Regions from separate parts of the Peribacillus phoenicis genome, predicted to be linked through region 1. Evidence: riboswitches for the same ligand, from Rfam matches in the RefSeq annotation. Region 1 holds a riboswitch; the other holds the start of a gene.

Region 1 (7,731 bases):
AGTGAAATACCGAAGTTGACGAAGATCCATTTATTCTCCTTACTATAGCTTTAAACTATAGATATATTGAATTTTTGTATTGGTAATTATATATTATCTCATTTATAATTTTTAAAAAAGATATTTCGGAATTTTTTAAATAAAGGAGAAATTATGTATACTAATCCGACTTCAAAATATTGGAATGGAAGAATTGATTCCCAATCTGACATGGACAGCTTCAGATACCACCAAAGAGTACGGTTGGCTCCGATACCGGAATTAGCCATCTCTTCCAATGCATCAAAGACCTTTGGGTTGATTGGCTTCAAATGTGATGAAGGCGTCAAAAGGAATAAAGGCAGGATTGGTGCTGCAGAGGGTCCTGATCATATTAGGCAGTACTTGGCGAAATTACCCTGTCATTTACCGTCCCAAACCGAGCTGGTGGATGCTGGCGATGTAATATGTGAAAGTACGGAAATGGAGGCCGCCCAGTTCGAATTGGGATCGGCTGTTGACCGGATATTGGAGACTAAAGCGATTCCTATCATACTTGGGGGAGGGCACGAAACCCTGTATGGCCATTATCTTGGGATTAGGAAATCCATTGGACCAAAAGCTAGATTGGGGATCATTAATATTGACGCGCACTTTGATATGAGGCCTTATGAAAAAGAAAGTTCATCAGGAACGATGTTTAAGCAGATTTTGGACGAAGATCAAAGTTGTGGATATTTATGTGTCGGAATTCAGAAGCAGGGGAATACGAAGGCACTGTTTGAAACCGCTGAGAGAAGTAATGTCGACTACATTTTGGAAGAAGATTTGTCATTGAACGAAATGGATGAAACAAAGCGGCGGATAAATGAATTCGTTAATAAAAATGACTACATTATGCTTACATTATGTACGGACGTTATTGATTCAGCCTACGCACCTGGGGTAAGTGCACCATCGCCGTTTGGACTGAATCCAAAATTGGTCCGTGCGATTATTAGGCATATCGTATCTAATGAAAAGATCCTCTCCTTTGACATTTCGGAAGTGAATCCTTCGTTGGACGAAAATAATAAAACCGTAACATTGGCAGCACATTTAATAAATGAAGTTTTGCTGCATTTTAAATAATGAATGGACATGGAAGAGGGGCAATTCCAATTTGGTTCTTCCAGCTTTCCTCAATGTTATCTCCATGATCAATTATCATAAAAACCTTAGAAAGCACCCAGGCTGTCCGTGAATCATTCATGGACAGTCTTTTTAGTGGTTAATTGCCCCGGCTATTGCTTGAATCCCCCGTTTTAGGATTAACAATGACTCTTCCAAAGTTCACTACTGATACTTGTGGGTTTTTGGTTTATAATAACAACCATCTAGGGGGGATTTTTTATGAATGAATATAAAGTGACGGTCAGGAATGGCAGTACCTTGATCTTGTCGGAAATCATTAAAGCAGAAGATGAAAGAGAAGTCCTTGGAACTCTTTTGATTTCCAGCGAATTATTTAATCAACCATTTACCGACATCAAAATTTTAGAACGCTGATTTGTGCCTGTCCGTTCGATTTGTTACACTGTAATAAATTCTAATACGGTAGGCGATAGTATGTGTGGACGTTTTACCCTTTTCACTGACATTGAAGAAATAAAAGATCGGTTTGATATTCAAGGATCGTTTGATGAGGAATACCAATTCAGCTACAATATTGCTCCCTCCCAATCCGTGCTCTCCGTCATTAATGACGGGGCAATGAATCGACTTGGATATCTTCGGTGGGGGCTCATTCCTTTCTGGGCAAAAGACGAAAAAGTGGGCTACAAAATGATCAATGCCAGAGCGGAAACCATTGCTGAGAAAGCAAGCTTCAGGAATGCGTATAAGAAGAAGAGATGCTTGATAATCGCTGACTCTTTTTATGAATGGAAGAAGACAACGGAAAGAAAAATACCGATGCGAATAAAACTGAAGAATCATGCTCCATTTGGAATGGCGGGTATCTGGGAATCCTGGAAATCTCCTGAAGGCATCAGCATCTATTCGTGCTCCGTTATAACAACCGTTCCTAATGAGCTAATGACCAGCATTCATGATCGTATGCCTGTCATCCTTAAACCGGAAGATGAAAAAGATTGGTTGAATCCAACCAATAATGATCCTGCATATCTGCAGCAGTATTTAAAGTCATTTGATTCGGAACAGATGGAAGCCTTTGAGGTATCGACTGAAGTGAACTCGACCAAAAATAATTCATCTAACCTAATACAACAAATTTGCTGAGAGGTCATTAGACCTCTTTTTTATATGAATTCCGTCCCGATAAATGAAAAAAACTGATTAACTGCCAATGTCAAGATCTCTTTATAATCAGTAAGGAGTGCATGTAAAATAATTTAAAATTAACCCTTGCGAAAATAGACAAAATGCTGTACTGTTATATTTGCTTTTCAAAACGACTTTCGATGTCACGAACTCAGGCAAGTTTCCAGCGTGGTACTTTTCTGGCAGGCATCGTAATTTTTGATAAATTATATAATGTAATCTTCTTATCAAGAGAGACGGAGGGACTGGCCCGAAGATGTCTCGGCAGCGGACTTAAATGGAGTGCTGTGCCAAATCCAGCAGGCTGATTTTCGCCTGAAAGATAAGAAGGGTGTTTTTTATAAATTAAAAGACCTCTTCTTGTTGTTAAATAGAAGGGGTCTTTTTTATGCCAGTTTTTTTGCTATAGCTCCATGACTGGATAATCAGGTAGGTTCAAATTGGAGTTATTTGCGAAAACTGTTAATAGAATAAGAGCTGTGACAAATGTCGCGGGAAAAATAAAAAGAGGTGTACATCATGAGTGCAAACAATAAAGGGAATCCATGGGCATTGATCCCGTTTGTCGTATTTTTAATTTTATTTATAGGGTCCGGAATCATCACTAAAGATTTTTATTCATTTCCGGTGATTGTAGCGATTTCCATTGCATCGGCAGCTGCATTGGCGATGAATCGGAAAGAGACATTCAATGAAAAGGTTGATATCTTCTGTAAAGGTGCCGGGGACGCCAATATTATGTTAATGGTTATCATTTTCCTTTTGGCCGGGGCTTTTGCCGAAGTTGCCAATGGCATGGGGGCAGTTGAATCAACAGTGAATCTTGCCTTAGCTGTTTTTCCGCAAAATCTATTAATGGTAGGGATTTTCATCATCGCTTGTTTTATTTCTTTATCAATGGGGACAAGCATGGGAACGATTGTTGCACTGGCACCTATCGGGGTTGGGATTAGTGAGCAAACTGATATTTCGCTTGCCCTATCAATGGCGGCCGTTATTGGTGGTGCGATGTTTGGGGATAACCTTTCCTTCATTTCAGATACGACAATCGCTGCAGTTCGAACTCAAGGAACGAAAATGAAGGATAAGTTTAAAGTGAATTTTTTCATCGTTTTACCTGCTGCCATCATCACATGTGTCATCCTAGGAATTTTAACGATGGGCGAACAAGCCGACATCTCCCAACAGTCTTATGATTGGGTGAAGATTCTTCCATATCTTTGCGTATTGATCACTGCATTGGCAGGAGTCAATGTGTTCTTGGTCCTTTCCATCGGAATCGTATTTGCCGGAATTATCGGCTTGGCTGATGGAAGTTATCAACCGTTGGGTGTCATTCAAAAAGTTGGAGAAGGAATGGCGGGAATGTATGAAATCTCCTTCCTTGCCATTTTAATTGCAGGTATGGTAGCTGTAATCAAACATAATGGTGGCATCGATTATCTACTCCACCTAGTGACCCGAAATAGCAAATCAAAAAAAGGGGCGGAATTCAGCATTGCCGGGCTTGTTGGTTTGACAAACCTTTCAACGGCAAATAACACGATTTCGATTATCATTGCCGGGCCACTTGCCAAAAATATCGCTGAAAAGTATGGGATTGATCCGCGTAAATCAGCGAGCTTGCTTGACATATTTGCATGTTGTATCCAAGGGTTGATACCATATGGAGCACAACTGCTGGTTGCAGCAGGGGTAGCAAAGATTTCACCAATAAGCATCTTGCAGTATTCATATTACCCAATACTAATTGGACTTTGTGGCGTCATTGCCATCCTGATTGGTTTTCCACGGTTTCAGCCGGGAAATGATGAAACGAAAAAACATACTTCTTAAAAAGAGAATAATAAGAAAACACCCTGAATCATTGGATACAGGGTGTTTTCTCAGTTTGTAGACAAAAGGGGTTCGGAATTAAAAAATTCCGAATCCCTTTTAAAATTCCATTGAAATTTTGACCAAAGGTTAAGAGATTTTCGAGCCACTATGTTAAGCCATTTTAGGGCCTTACCATGTCCACGTAGCCATCTTCTTTAAATTAATGGCAGCGAAAGTAAGCATAGCTTGCATCGACAATTTTTTAAGTCCCCTTAAAGTAGTCCAACGCATACCATGCTTTTCTTTTGCATCTGGGAATACACGCTCAATCGTTTCACGCATGGAACGAATACCGAAGGTATATTGAATGAATGTCAGTTTAACTAAAATAACTAGATCAATACTTGGGCTTCCTATCTCTGAATATATATCTTTCACCAAATCATAAATGAAAGTGAAGTCAATGGCAGCCTCAATTTTACGAACCAAATGATTCGCCGGCACCAGTTGATCTAAAGTAATCATTTCAAGTTGGTCTCGCTGAATAGAATTATGTTTCGAAAGCATCCTCATCACCTCAAGTTTTAATAGTTCAATTTTAAAACAAAAAAGACTATAGGCAAAAGGAGTTCCATCTGAAATTTTAAACATAGTTGATTGGAACGGAAGGGGCGAGACTCCTGCGGGAATAGCGAGTCCAAGGGAGACCCCACAGGCGCAAGTGCCGAGGAGGCTCCCGGACCGCCCGCGGAAAGCGAGTGCCTGAAGTGGAAATCAACGTCCAAATTTGTACATGCAAAAAAAAAATGTAGACAAACTCGATTTTCATCGAGTTTGTCTACATTCTGAGAAAACACCCTGAATCATTGGATACAGGGTGTTTTCTGTATGGGTGAAATACTAAAATATGAATTTTCAGAAGCCATTATGGCTCTTATGTTAGTATAATTGTTTCTCAGTGTTCAGGAACTAATCAAGGCCGTATTCATCTGAACTAAGCTTTTGGTAAACAATTATTTTCATAACCAAAATAACTGCTTAATTCCAGTCCATATAGATAATGGTTGTGTGGTGCGACATTTGTCATGAATAGAGGACGACTCCAACTAAACCAGAAAGAATAATTACATAGGCTGGGTGCCAACGTAATTTCATTAAGGCAAATAACGATAATCCAAAAACGAGTAATAAGCTTATCGTATGCCATGAAAAGTTCAGCGCTATCATATGATTGGAAAGTGCAAAGCTGATCGCTGCAAAGAGGATTAAACTAGTGACAATGGGTCTTAGTCCATAGAACATGGATTGAATAACTGGATAATGATTCAATTTGCTGAAGAAGGTGGCTATAACGGTTACGAATATAATGGCAGGAAGCAAGATTCCGACAGCAGATGATATGGCTCCAGCAAATCCAGCAGTAGAATAGCCAACGAGAATGGCACTATTGGCGGTGACAGGTCCTGGGGACATCCCGGAAATGGCGATGATATCAGTAAATTGCTGCGTCGTCATCCATCCATGCTGTGAGACTTCCGATTCTATTACGGGAATCATAGCGTATCCGCCTCCAAACGATACAAAGCCGATAATAAAGAAGGTGCTAAACAACTCCCACAATTCCATCATTCTATCACACACTTTCTTGAAAATTAGTTAGACCCTTTTTTGATATACTTATATGCCAGCACCCATGAAAGGTTCGAAAACATCTTCTTCATTTCCTTTATTTCTGTCCATCTTAACATCGTAACCTAATTTTCTCTTAATGGAGATGGTCACAATACCAGCTACAGCTCCTGCTAATATAACCATCACAGGGTGCAGAAAGAAAAGGACTGGAATTCCTGCTATTAAAATACAGAAAGTTGTTTTGTCTACAACAGCCGTTTTTCCTATCTTGATAGCCGCATAGGCGATGATGGCTACTATGGAAGCTCTGATCGATACGAATGCGGATTCTATCTTCGGGTTATCATGAATAAAAAAATACAAAATGCCTAGGAGCAGAACAATTAAAAAGGTAGGTAATGAAACACCGATCATGGCTGCCATTGCCCCCTTCATTCCGGCAATTCGATGGCCGATAAAGGTGGCGGAGTTGATGGCGACAGCTCCTGGTACGGACTGAGATAATGCAAAAACATCCGTAACTTCTTCGCTTTTCATCCATTTTCTCTTTTCGACCACTTCTTTTTCGATTAAAGGGATCATCGCAAACCCGCCTCCGAATGTGACAGGTGCTATTTTAAAAAAGGTCCAAAATAATTGGAATATAATTTTCCATTGTCCTTTCATTGACATCAGTCACTTCCTTTGCATGCTTTGTTTAATTCTTATCATTAACATATCAAAGAAAAAGGGCTGGGTAAATTGCAACAAAATCATCGGGTATAACAAAACGTTATACCCAGAAGATTTATCCGTTTTATAAAGAATGCCGCCAATAATTAATAGCCTTGGAATGTATCACACTATTTTCATTTCACCATTTACCTAATGATGCTATCATTTTAATAAACTATCTAAAAACATGGAGGTCGTTTTCTTGAAATTGGAAAATCTGAAAATGTTTTGTTTAGTGGTGGATGAAGGAAGTATAAGCCAGGCAGCGAGGTTAAGTTTCCTATCACAGCCCGCTGTAACACGGCAGATCCATCAACTGGAAAATTATTATAACACTTTGTTATTCGACCGTGAGGAAGGAAGGCTGAGAGTTACAGAAGCAGGAAAGCTGTTATACCCCTTTGCAAAAGCCATAGTAAATGACTTCAACCATTCAAAAGAAGTGATTCAGCAATCGACGGGGAAGTACAATGCAAATCTCATAGTAGGGGCTTCCTTGACTATCGGTGAGTATTTGTTGCCGAGCTTGCTTGGGAGATTCAAAAAACAACAGCCAGAAATAAAAGTGACATTGACGATAAAAAATACCCCCCGGGTTCTGGAGGATCTTTCAAACGATGTCATTGATTTGGCCTTGGTGGAAGGACTTGTGGAAAACACCGATTTCATTGTAGACAAGTTCGCCGAAGACGAATTGATATTGGTATGTGCATCCGACCACCCATGGAAAGACAGAAAAGAAATTCAGCTAGAGGAATTGGGAAATGAAAGGATGATTTGGCGTGAATCCATTTCCGGAACACGGCTTATCGTAGAAAACATGTTAAGGGAGCATGGGGTTTTAGAAAAAATAGAAAGCTACATGGAGATTGGCAGTACACAAGCGATAAAAAGTGCGGTTGAAGCTGGACTTGGAATCAGCATTTTGCCAAGGTTGACAGTGGCTAGAGAATTGGAGCAAGGCTTTTTGCAGGAAGTGGATATATACAGAATAGATATGGCAAGAAATTTATGGCTAGTCAGGAAAAACAAGCGTTTTAATAAAATAGGGGTGTCTAAATTTGTTGATTTTCTTCAATAAGGATGGGACGCAGCCTTGGTTTACTATTACAATTGGCAGCGTTTTTAAGTTTCGTGGTTAATGGCGTCGCCCCGGCAGCAAGCAAAAGTCATGGTAAATTGAATATACCGCATTGATTATAAAAGCTCTTCCCAACCGGGAGGGGCATTTTGTATTTGGTTGTTCAGCCATCGGTTAGACAAACA
Region 2 (7,731 bases), 1.8 Mb from region 1:
TGTTATGCTTATTGCCATGGGGAAAGGAATTAAAGAAGGTCACAAAACAGTAAGACACGATGTTAACAAAGTCATTTATAAAAACAAAATATAGTGAGTGTAATTACTTTTTTAAAATTCGGATATTGGAAATTAGTGTGGAAAGAGGGTTAAAAAGAACCCTCTTCCCCTATCTCTTATAGCTAAAACTCACCGCTAGCTATCAGCCTCTTAAATCCTCTACATACAGATTTATCACTATATTAACGTAACGGATTCATTTTAATAAGTTACAGCGAGCGCAAGGGCCAGCACTGTTCCATTGACGACATCCATCGCATAATACGGAACGGACATCATGATCAGCCCATTTTGAAGGATTCCGATCAGGACTTCTCCGACAAAGGTTCCAAAGGCATTCGGCTTCCCCGCCCCTAAAACGGAGGAACCAATGAAGGCTGCCGCGACGGCATCCATTAAATAGGGTGACCCTGAATTGATTTCCGATGTCATGACCCTTGAAGCAAGGACAATCCCCCCAATTGCAGCAAATAGAACCGAAAGCAGATAGGCAAGGATTTTGTTTTTATTAACCAATATCCCGGAAAGTCTCGCCGCTTCCTTATTTCCCCCAATCTAAAAGGAATCAATCACATCTCTTACAACTTCCCATTCCAGGCGCTTTTGTTTAAATCCTTCTTCACCCACTGATGTAAGTTTGTAATATTTTCTTCATCCTCCTGGTCCTTGCTCATCCCCCCAGTAAGAAGCGCCTATTTTACACTCTCCTTAAGGTAAGTACCTATACTAAAAGTGCATACTTACGTTCTTGCAGGGTGCACTTTATACTTAAAATAAATAAAGAATTAAGGAGGAGAAATCTTTGAAAACTCTTGTTATCGTATCACACCCAAGTCTTGAAACATCGGTCATAAATAAGCGATGGGTGGAAGAACTCAGGAAATATCCGGAAAAGTATACAGTACACGAATTGAATAAGGTTTACCCTGACGGAAACATTAATGTGGAAAAAGAACAGCAATTAATTGAATCGCATAGTAATCTTGTTTTACAGTTCCCTTTTTATTGGTTCAATTGTCCGCCCCTCCTAAAAAGATGGCTTGACGATGTTTTTACTTATGGTTGGGCATATGGTTCAAATGGAGGCGATAAATTAAAGAATCGCAAAGCTGCTTTAGCTGTATCTGCCGGAATTAACAAAGAGGATTATAGGGAAGAGGGAAGATATCGCTATACACTTGAACATTTATTATCTCCCTTTGAAACTACCTTCCTGTACTGCAATGCAGACTATCGTTCATTCTTTGCGTTTTATGGTGCTGAAAATGAGCCGTCCACAAGCGAATTGGAAAAAAGCGCACAAGATTATTTGAATTTTGTCGACAACCTTTAATAGGCAGTTTCATTAAAGAAGTATTTCCTTGTATAGGAAATACTTCTTTTGATTTAATCAAAATAGCTACACCTACGGCCGTACAATCTCCTGAGCTGGCAAACTGTTTTTCTCTCCCCACTCGCACATCATATTTAACAATGGAATGAGAGATAGACCACGTTCAGATAATGAATATTCTACTTTCGGAGGTATTTGGGGAAATTCCTTGCGTATGATAAGGCCGTCTGCCTCCAGCTCTTTTAACATGATGCTTAGCGTTTTAAAGGAAATGGTGCCGATACTCCGCTTCAGCTGATTATGCCGCATGACCTTATTTTCAGACAGCCAATACATAATGATCATTTTATATTTGCCGCCTATTAAGGACAACGTATATCCAAAGCCAGTGTCATTTGGTTTCACGCCAGTCGGAACACAGGTTTCGCTCATAAGTTTACACTCTCCTTTGGTTAAGTAGGATATGAATGTTCATACTTTACAATAGATCATTATCAATTTTATTGAAAGGTAAAGTAAGTTCCCTATAAAAATTTACTATTGTGGACAATGTTTATATTCTAACAATGAGGGAGCAAAAGGTCCTCCTGCCCCCATTTTAGCAAAAGTAAAATGGTGAAGATGCGAAAATTTATATCCATGACCCGTCCCTTTAAAAAAGGAAAAATCCTGTTGTATTTCCAACAGGATTTTTATCAATCTTCTAAATTCACAATTATAGGATTTCTGTCATTTTAATGTTTTTGTTTGTAATAGGTTACAGCGAGCGCAAGGGCCAGCACTGTTCCTTTGACGATATCCATCGCATAATACGGAACGGACATCATGATCAGCCCATTTTGAAGGATTCCGATCAGGACTGCTCCGACAAAGGTTCCAAAGGCATTCGGCTTTCCCGCCCCTAAAACGGAGGAACCAATGAAGGCTGCCGCGACGGCATCCATTAAATAGGGTGACCCTGAATTGATCTCCGATGTCATGACCCTTGAAGCAAGGACAATCCCCCCGATTGCAGCAAATAGAGCCGAAAGCAGATAGGCAAGGATTTTGTATTTATTAACCGATATCCCGGAAAGTCTCGCCGCTTCCTTATTTCCCCCAATAATGTACATATAACGACCGTGCTTCGTATAAGTCAAAAAGATATGAGTCGCTATCACAATGACGGCCATGATCAGGATTATCCATGGTACCTGGCCAATTTTGGCGAAAAACGGGCTGATCAGTCCTGTTGCGAATGTCCCGTCGGGCATGACCATATTTTGTGAAACCGTGGCCCCTTTTGTATAGGTAAGGGCAATTCCCTGGATAATGAACATGGTAGCCAATGTCATCAGCATGTCGGGAATTCTCAATTTAACGATCATGAATGAATTCAAGGCCCCTACGACAAGTGAGGCACCGATCGCAGCTAATATAGCAATTAATGTATCCTGTGAAAACCAGACAAACATCGAGATGACGATGGCATTGGCCAATGATGCGACGGAGCCGACGGAAAGGTCGAAGCCATCTACGGTCAGGGATATCGTAATGCCGATCGCAATGATGGTCACGATTGAAATGGAACGCAGGATGTTGACCAGATTTGTAGTTTGAATGAAAGATGGATTGGACACGGCAAAAATTCCAATCAGAATGATAATCGTCAATATTGTGCCGTATTTATAGAAAAAGTCGAATAGTTCCACCTTTTTCTTCGCTTTCGCTGTCTGTGTAACAGGAATGGGTATGCTCATTCTATTTTCCTCCTGTTGAATAGAATAGTAGTTCTTCTTCATTCGTTTTACTTGTTTCTAATTCGATGACAGTGCTCCCGTCATATAACACATATGTCCGGTTGGTAATGCCAATGATTTCAGATAGCTCGGATGATGCATAAATGATCGCTTTCCCATTCCTTGCAAGCTCTGCAATCAATTCGAATATATCCTTCTTGGCTCCAACATCGACCCCTTTCGTTGGTTCATCGAATATGTATACATCCGCATCGGCCATAAGCCATTTCCCGATGGCTACTTTTTGCTGATTGCCACCTGAAAGGTTTTCGACATTCACTTCCCCTGAAGGAGTTTTAATGCCGAGACTTGCGATCATTTCCTTCGCTCTTTCCTTTTCCGCCTTGCGATTCACGAAGCTGAATGTCTTGGAGAATTTGCCAAGACTGGCTGCCGTCAAGTTCGCCGAGACTGATTCCTGAACAAGGACCCCTTCTTTCCTGCGTTCCTCAGGTACAAGTGCCAGACCGCTTTTTACTGCTTCGTGCGGTGATTTCAAGGAAAGCTTTCGACCATTCAGGATGACTTCGCCCGCTATGATGGCCGTATGGCCGAAAAGGGTTTTACACAGCTCCGTTTTCCCAGCCCCGACCAACCCTGCCAAGCCGATTATCTCGCCTGCTTTAATATTCAAACTGACATTTTTAACTTTCTCTGCATCTGACAATCCGTTCACTTCCAGAATAACGTCGCCAATCGAAGCATTCACTTCAGGAAACTGTTCATCCATGGTTTTCCCAAGCATGTTCTCTACAACTTCGTTACGGGTTATGTCTTCCTTCTTTCGACAAGTGACACCCTCCCCATTCCTCATGATCGTAATTTCCTCACAGATTTCAAAAATTTCGGGCAGACGATGTGAAATGAAAATGATTCCCACGCCTTTTTGCTTTAACTCATTTACAATTCGAAAAAGTTCTGTCGTCTCCGTATGACTTAACGGAGCAGTTGGCTCGTCGAGAATCAGGAATTTGCATTCTGTCGAAACGGCTCTTGCTATCAGGACCATCTGTTTTTCAGCCAAGGTAAGGTCTCTTACCAGCTTTTTCGAAGGGACACGAATTTTCATATCTTCAAGAATAGAAGCGGCTTGGTTGTGCAGCTCTTTCCATTGGACCATCTGTTTTTTCCCCATGTTTTGGACCATATCATTCAACATTACATTTTCCCCAACCGTTAAATAAGGGATGAGGGCGGTATCCACTTCCTGATAAACAATTTGAATGCCTTGTTCTTGAGCCGCTTTTGGCGAGCGGATATCCCGCTTCATCCCATCGATAAAAATGTCACCTGAATAATGAACATGGGCTCCCGATAAAACTTTCATTAACGTCGATTTCCCTGCTCCGTTTGCACCGACCAATGCGTGGGCTGTCCCTGATTTCACGGAAAAATCAACATCACTCAGCGCCTTCACCCCCGGAAATTCAATCGAAATCTTCTTCATTTCTAGTTGCGTGCCCATGTCCATTCCCCCTTATTGAACAGACACTCCCTTCTACTTAAAGAGAGTGTCTCTTTTTACTTTTTATAATGATCTTTCAAAACTTTCATCCAATCTTCTTCAAATTCCGTCGATACACCCCAGCCATCGACAATACCAGACAGATTTGCCATGTTCACCGCTTCTTTTGACGCTTGGATTTGCTTTTGTGAAATAAGTGAAGCCTCCAAGTCATAGGTTTGCGGCGTTTCTTCGCCCGCTAATTTTTTAGCCAATATCCTCATATTCACTGCACCGATCAACTTGGGATCCACTGCTGCCGTGTAGGACCATGAGCTATCAGCCGATTGGATTTCCTGGAGATCTGCATTCGAAACATCTATTCCATATATCTTCACTTCATCACGGCCTGCCTCTTTAATCGCCCGGGCTGCACCGATAGCAAAGGCATCCCATGTTGCGAAGATGGCATCCAATTTACCTTTAGGGTATTTATTCAGCATTGCGGCTACAGCATTTTGTGTCTGAACTGAAGTATCAGCAGATGCCACTCCGAATCTTTCGACTTCTTTAATTCCAGGATTTTCTTTTAATTTTTCCTGATAGACTGCATTTCTTCGTACCATTGGAGGAAAACCGTCCACCCAAAGATATGCAATTGCCGCTTCACCTTTCTGTTCTTTTATCAGTTTATCAAAAGCCAGTGTTGCCAAAGCTTCATCATCTTGTGAAGTTAATGTCACGCCTTCTATTTTAGATAGATCGCTTATTGAATCGAATGTGACAACGCTTTTACCTGCATCAACCAACTTTTGAACGTCATTTACAGTTGCTGCATCATCTCCATGTGAAATGATATAGCCGTCATAATCTTCCTCCAAAGCCTGCGCTATCGCATCATGGAATTTAGCCGTATCACCATTGGCTGTGTACGTATCCACTTGAAACCCCAGTGCTTCTCCTTCTTCCTTCGCCCCCGCCAGGTATTGGGCCGTATGATCATCACCGCCAATTTTACGAATCACTTTGATTCTGGCTCCATCTCCATCAGCAAATCTTTCCGGAACATTTTCAAATGATACTTTTTCTTCTTTCTTCGATTCTGTGGAACTCTGCCCTGTAGAGCAGCCCGTTAAAAGCAAAGCCGAAGCGATGGCTGAAATGAATATCCCTTTAATAGACCTTCTCATCTTGTTTCCCTCCATTTTTTCTTATTAGTCTTATCAGTTAAGTTGGTGTAAATCCCAAAATAAAAACCTCTCTAATATAGAGAGGTTTAATCGGCTGTTTTGCAGACTTGTCCCTCTCTTATCTGTCAAAACATTTCTGTTTTGCAGGATTTAGCACCAATTCCTAATGGAACGGTTGCTGGGCATCTTAGGGCCAGTCCCTCCGCCACTCTTGATAAGAGATATATGTGTTACGTTTTCGTAATTATCACTTTATAGGGATATAGTCGTAAAGTCAATAGATTTTTGAATATTTGAAATGTTCCCCGTTATTTTTTATTTTCTTTGTAGTTGGGCTAGACGCTTTTTCTCAATCTTTTCAAGCCTCTCCAACTGCCTTAATTTCACTTCGAATAAAGTGATAGGGTCACGGTAAACTTCCGGATTTTCTTTCATATGCTCCAATGCAGCCTGGTAGTCTTTTATTTCAGTCTGCGTTTGCTCAATCGTTTTTTGAAGTAAGGCAAATGAACCGCGATAGAAAAGGGAGATGTCACGATCCAAAGATTTTTCAAACAATCCAAATTGGGTAAGGAAACGTTCCGTGATCATTTCCGCAACATCCAGGTAATCTTCACTTTCTAGGTATTTCTTATAACGATTGTACATATTGGCTTTATTTTGCGGTATCGCCCCAAACAGCTTCCCTGCACCTTTAAGCAGTAATTGAGATGGAGTCCTGCGCAAAAGGATATTGACGTTTTCGATGCGGATACTGCTTGTCATCCGGTCGGCATCACGGCGCCAGTCATCCAATACCCTGAAGTCGCCTGCCAGCGTAATCCGTTCTTCTTTGTATAATTCATTGAATCCGGCACTCATCTCATCCATAAACTGCTGGCTTTGTGTGAACTCCATTTGGGAACTGGCAATCCAGTCTTGAAGAGAACGGTAATATTGAGGCATGATCTTGTCAGAAATGAAGTTTTGAATCCGCTCATTCATTTCCTGGTTTAACTGTACATGGACCTGACTGAAATCACTGCTTTCCGTTAACGATTTAGAGCAATCCCTCAGTAACTCAGGAATTTTTGAATAAAGCTGATTTTTCACTTCGTCCTTAAGCAGACGATACGACCTTATGATATTTTCACTTTTTTCTTTTTCCAAATCAGCCAGTTGATTGACCGCCCCATTCAGCTTGACTTCCATCTGTTCATTCCAAGAGATGGAATGCTCGCATTTCCGCTCATTGGCTGCCCGTTTTTCTAACAGATAAGATAAAGTTTTACGAATGAATGCCAGAATTTTTTCAGATCTTCTTTCCTTCCAATTATCATCTTGATAATTCGATTGAAGGAAGGCTGAAAGGTCCTTCAATTGCTGCCTGCTGTCATAATGTTTGGAGAAAGCGAATACTTTCGCATTCGGGAAATATGCATTCACTTTATCCCATGTTTCGTCTTCCATCCGGACTGCGACCTGATCACTGTATATCGTATCCATTTTATTTAATAAGAAATGAATCGGCAGTTTCGGAGCCATCATTTGAATTTCCAATAACAGATCGCGTTCGCTGCCGGTGAATGGCGCCCGGGCGTCAAGAACGAACATCAGGCCATCACTGCCGTGTAAATAGCCTTGGAAATCGGATTCCACGCTTTTTTCCCCATTGAACCCCGGTGTATCCAATAATCGCAGATGATTATTTCTTAGGTAGTCACTGATGATCGTCACATCGACAATAGTCCCGCGCTGACGGCGTGTTTCATCCAAATCAGTTAGCTCCTCGACAACCTTGCTATCTGTATCGGTAATTTCAAGGATTTCCAAATCATCCCCGTCTTTGACACTGACTAGGGAAGAATGATCTTCAGCGGCAATGCTCTCGCCAACGATTGACTGAATAAAGGATGTCTTGCCATTTCCTGTACTTCCTGCAAGAAG

Evidence for each region. A riboswitch is a leader RNA that binds a small molecule or an ion and turns the genes downstream of it on or off. The one in region 1 is predicted to bind S-adenosylmethionine.
Region 2: it holds a riboswitch for S-adenosylmethionine, as region 1 does, so the genes downstream of both, ABC374_RS00660 (sugar ABC transporter substrate-binding protein) here and ABC374_RS09280 (Na+/H+ antiporter NhaC family protein) in region 1, are expected to answer to the same signal.

The regions. Positions count from the first base shown of each region.
Region 1 covers NZ_JBDFMF010000001.1:1,921,402-1,929,132, forward strand. Annotated here, with positions in the region: gene ABC374_RS09260 (LysR family transcriptional regulator) at 1-30, opposite strand, end outside; gene hutG (formimidoylglutamase) at 154-1,110, shown strand; gene ABC374_RS09270 (hypothetical protein) at 1,372-1,527, shown strand; gene ABC374_RS09275 (SOS response-associated peptidase) at 1,588-2,259, shown strand; SAM riboswitch class I at 2,523-2,630, shown strand; gene ABC374_RS09280 (Na+/H+ antiporter NhaC family protein) at 2,821-4,137, shown strand; gene ABC374_RS09285 (transposase) at 4,309-4,770, opposite strand; gene ABC374_RS09290 (chromate transporter) at 5,203-5,748, opposite strand; gene ABC374_RS09295 (chromate transporter) at 5,797-6,423, opposite strand; gene ABC374_RS09300 (LysR family transcriptional regulator) at 6,668-7,546, shown strand.
Region 2 covers NZ_JBDFMF010000001.1:128,156-135,886, reverse strand. Annotated here, with positions in the region: gene ABC374_RS00695 (nitroreductase family protein) at 1-94, shown strand, start outside; partial or broken gene ABC374_RS00690 (ABC transporter permease) at 262-615, opposite strand; partial or broken gene ABC374_RS00685 (PadR family transcriptional regulator) at 616-747, opposite strand; gene ABC374_RS00680 (NAD(P)H-dependent oxidoreductase) at 863-1,393, shown strand; gene ABC374_RS00675 (winged helix-turn-helix transcriptional regulator) at 1,466-1,825, opposite strand; gene ABC374_RS00670 (ABC transporter permease) at 2,128-3,132, opposite strand; gene ABC374_RS00665 (sugar ABC transporter ATP-binding protein) at 3,134-4,636, opposite strand; gene ABC374_RS00660 (sugar ABC transporter substrate-binding protein) at 4,693-5,805, opposite strand; SAM riboswitch class I at 5,921-6,026, opposite strand; gene ABC374_RS00655 (GTPase domain-containing protein) at 6,121-7,731, opposite strand, start outside.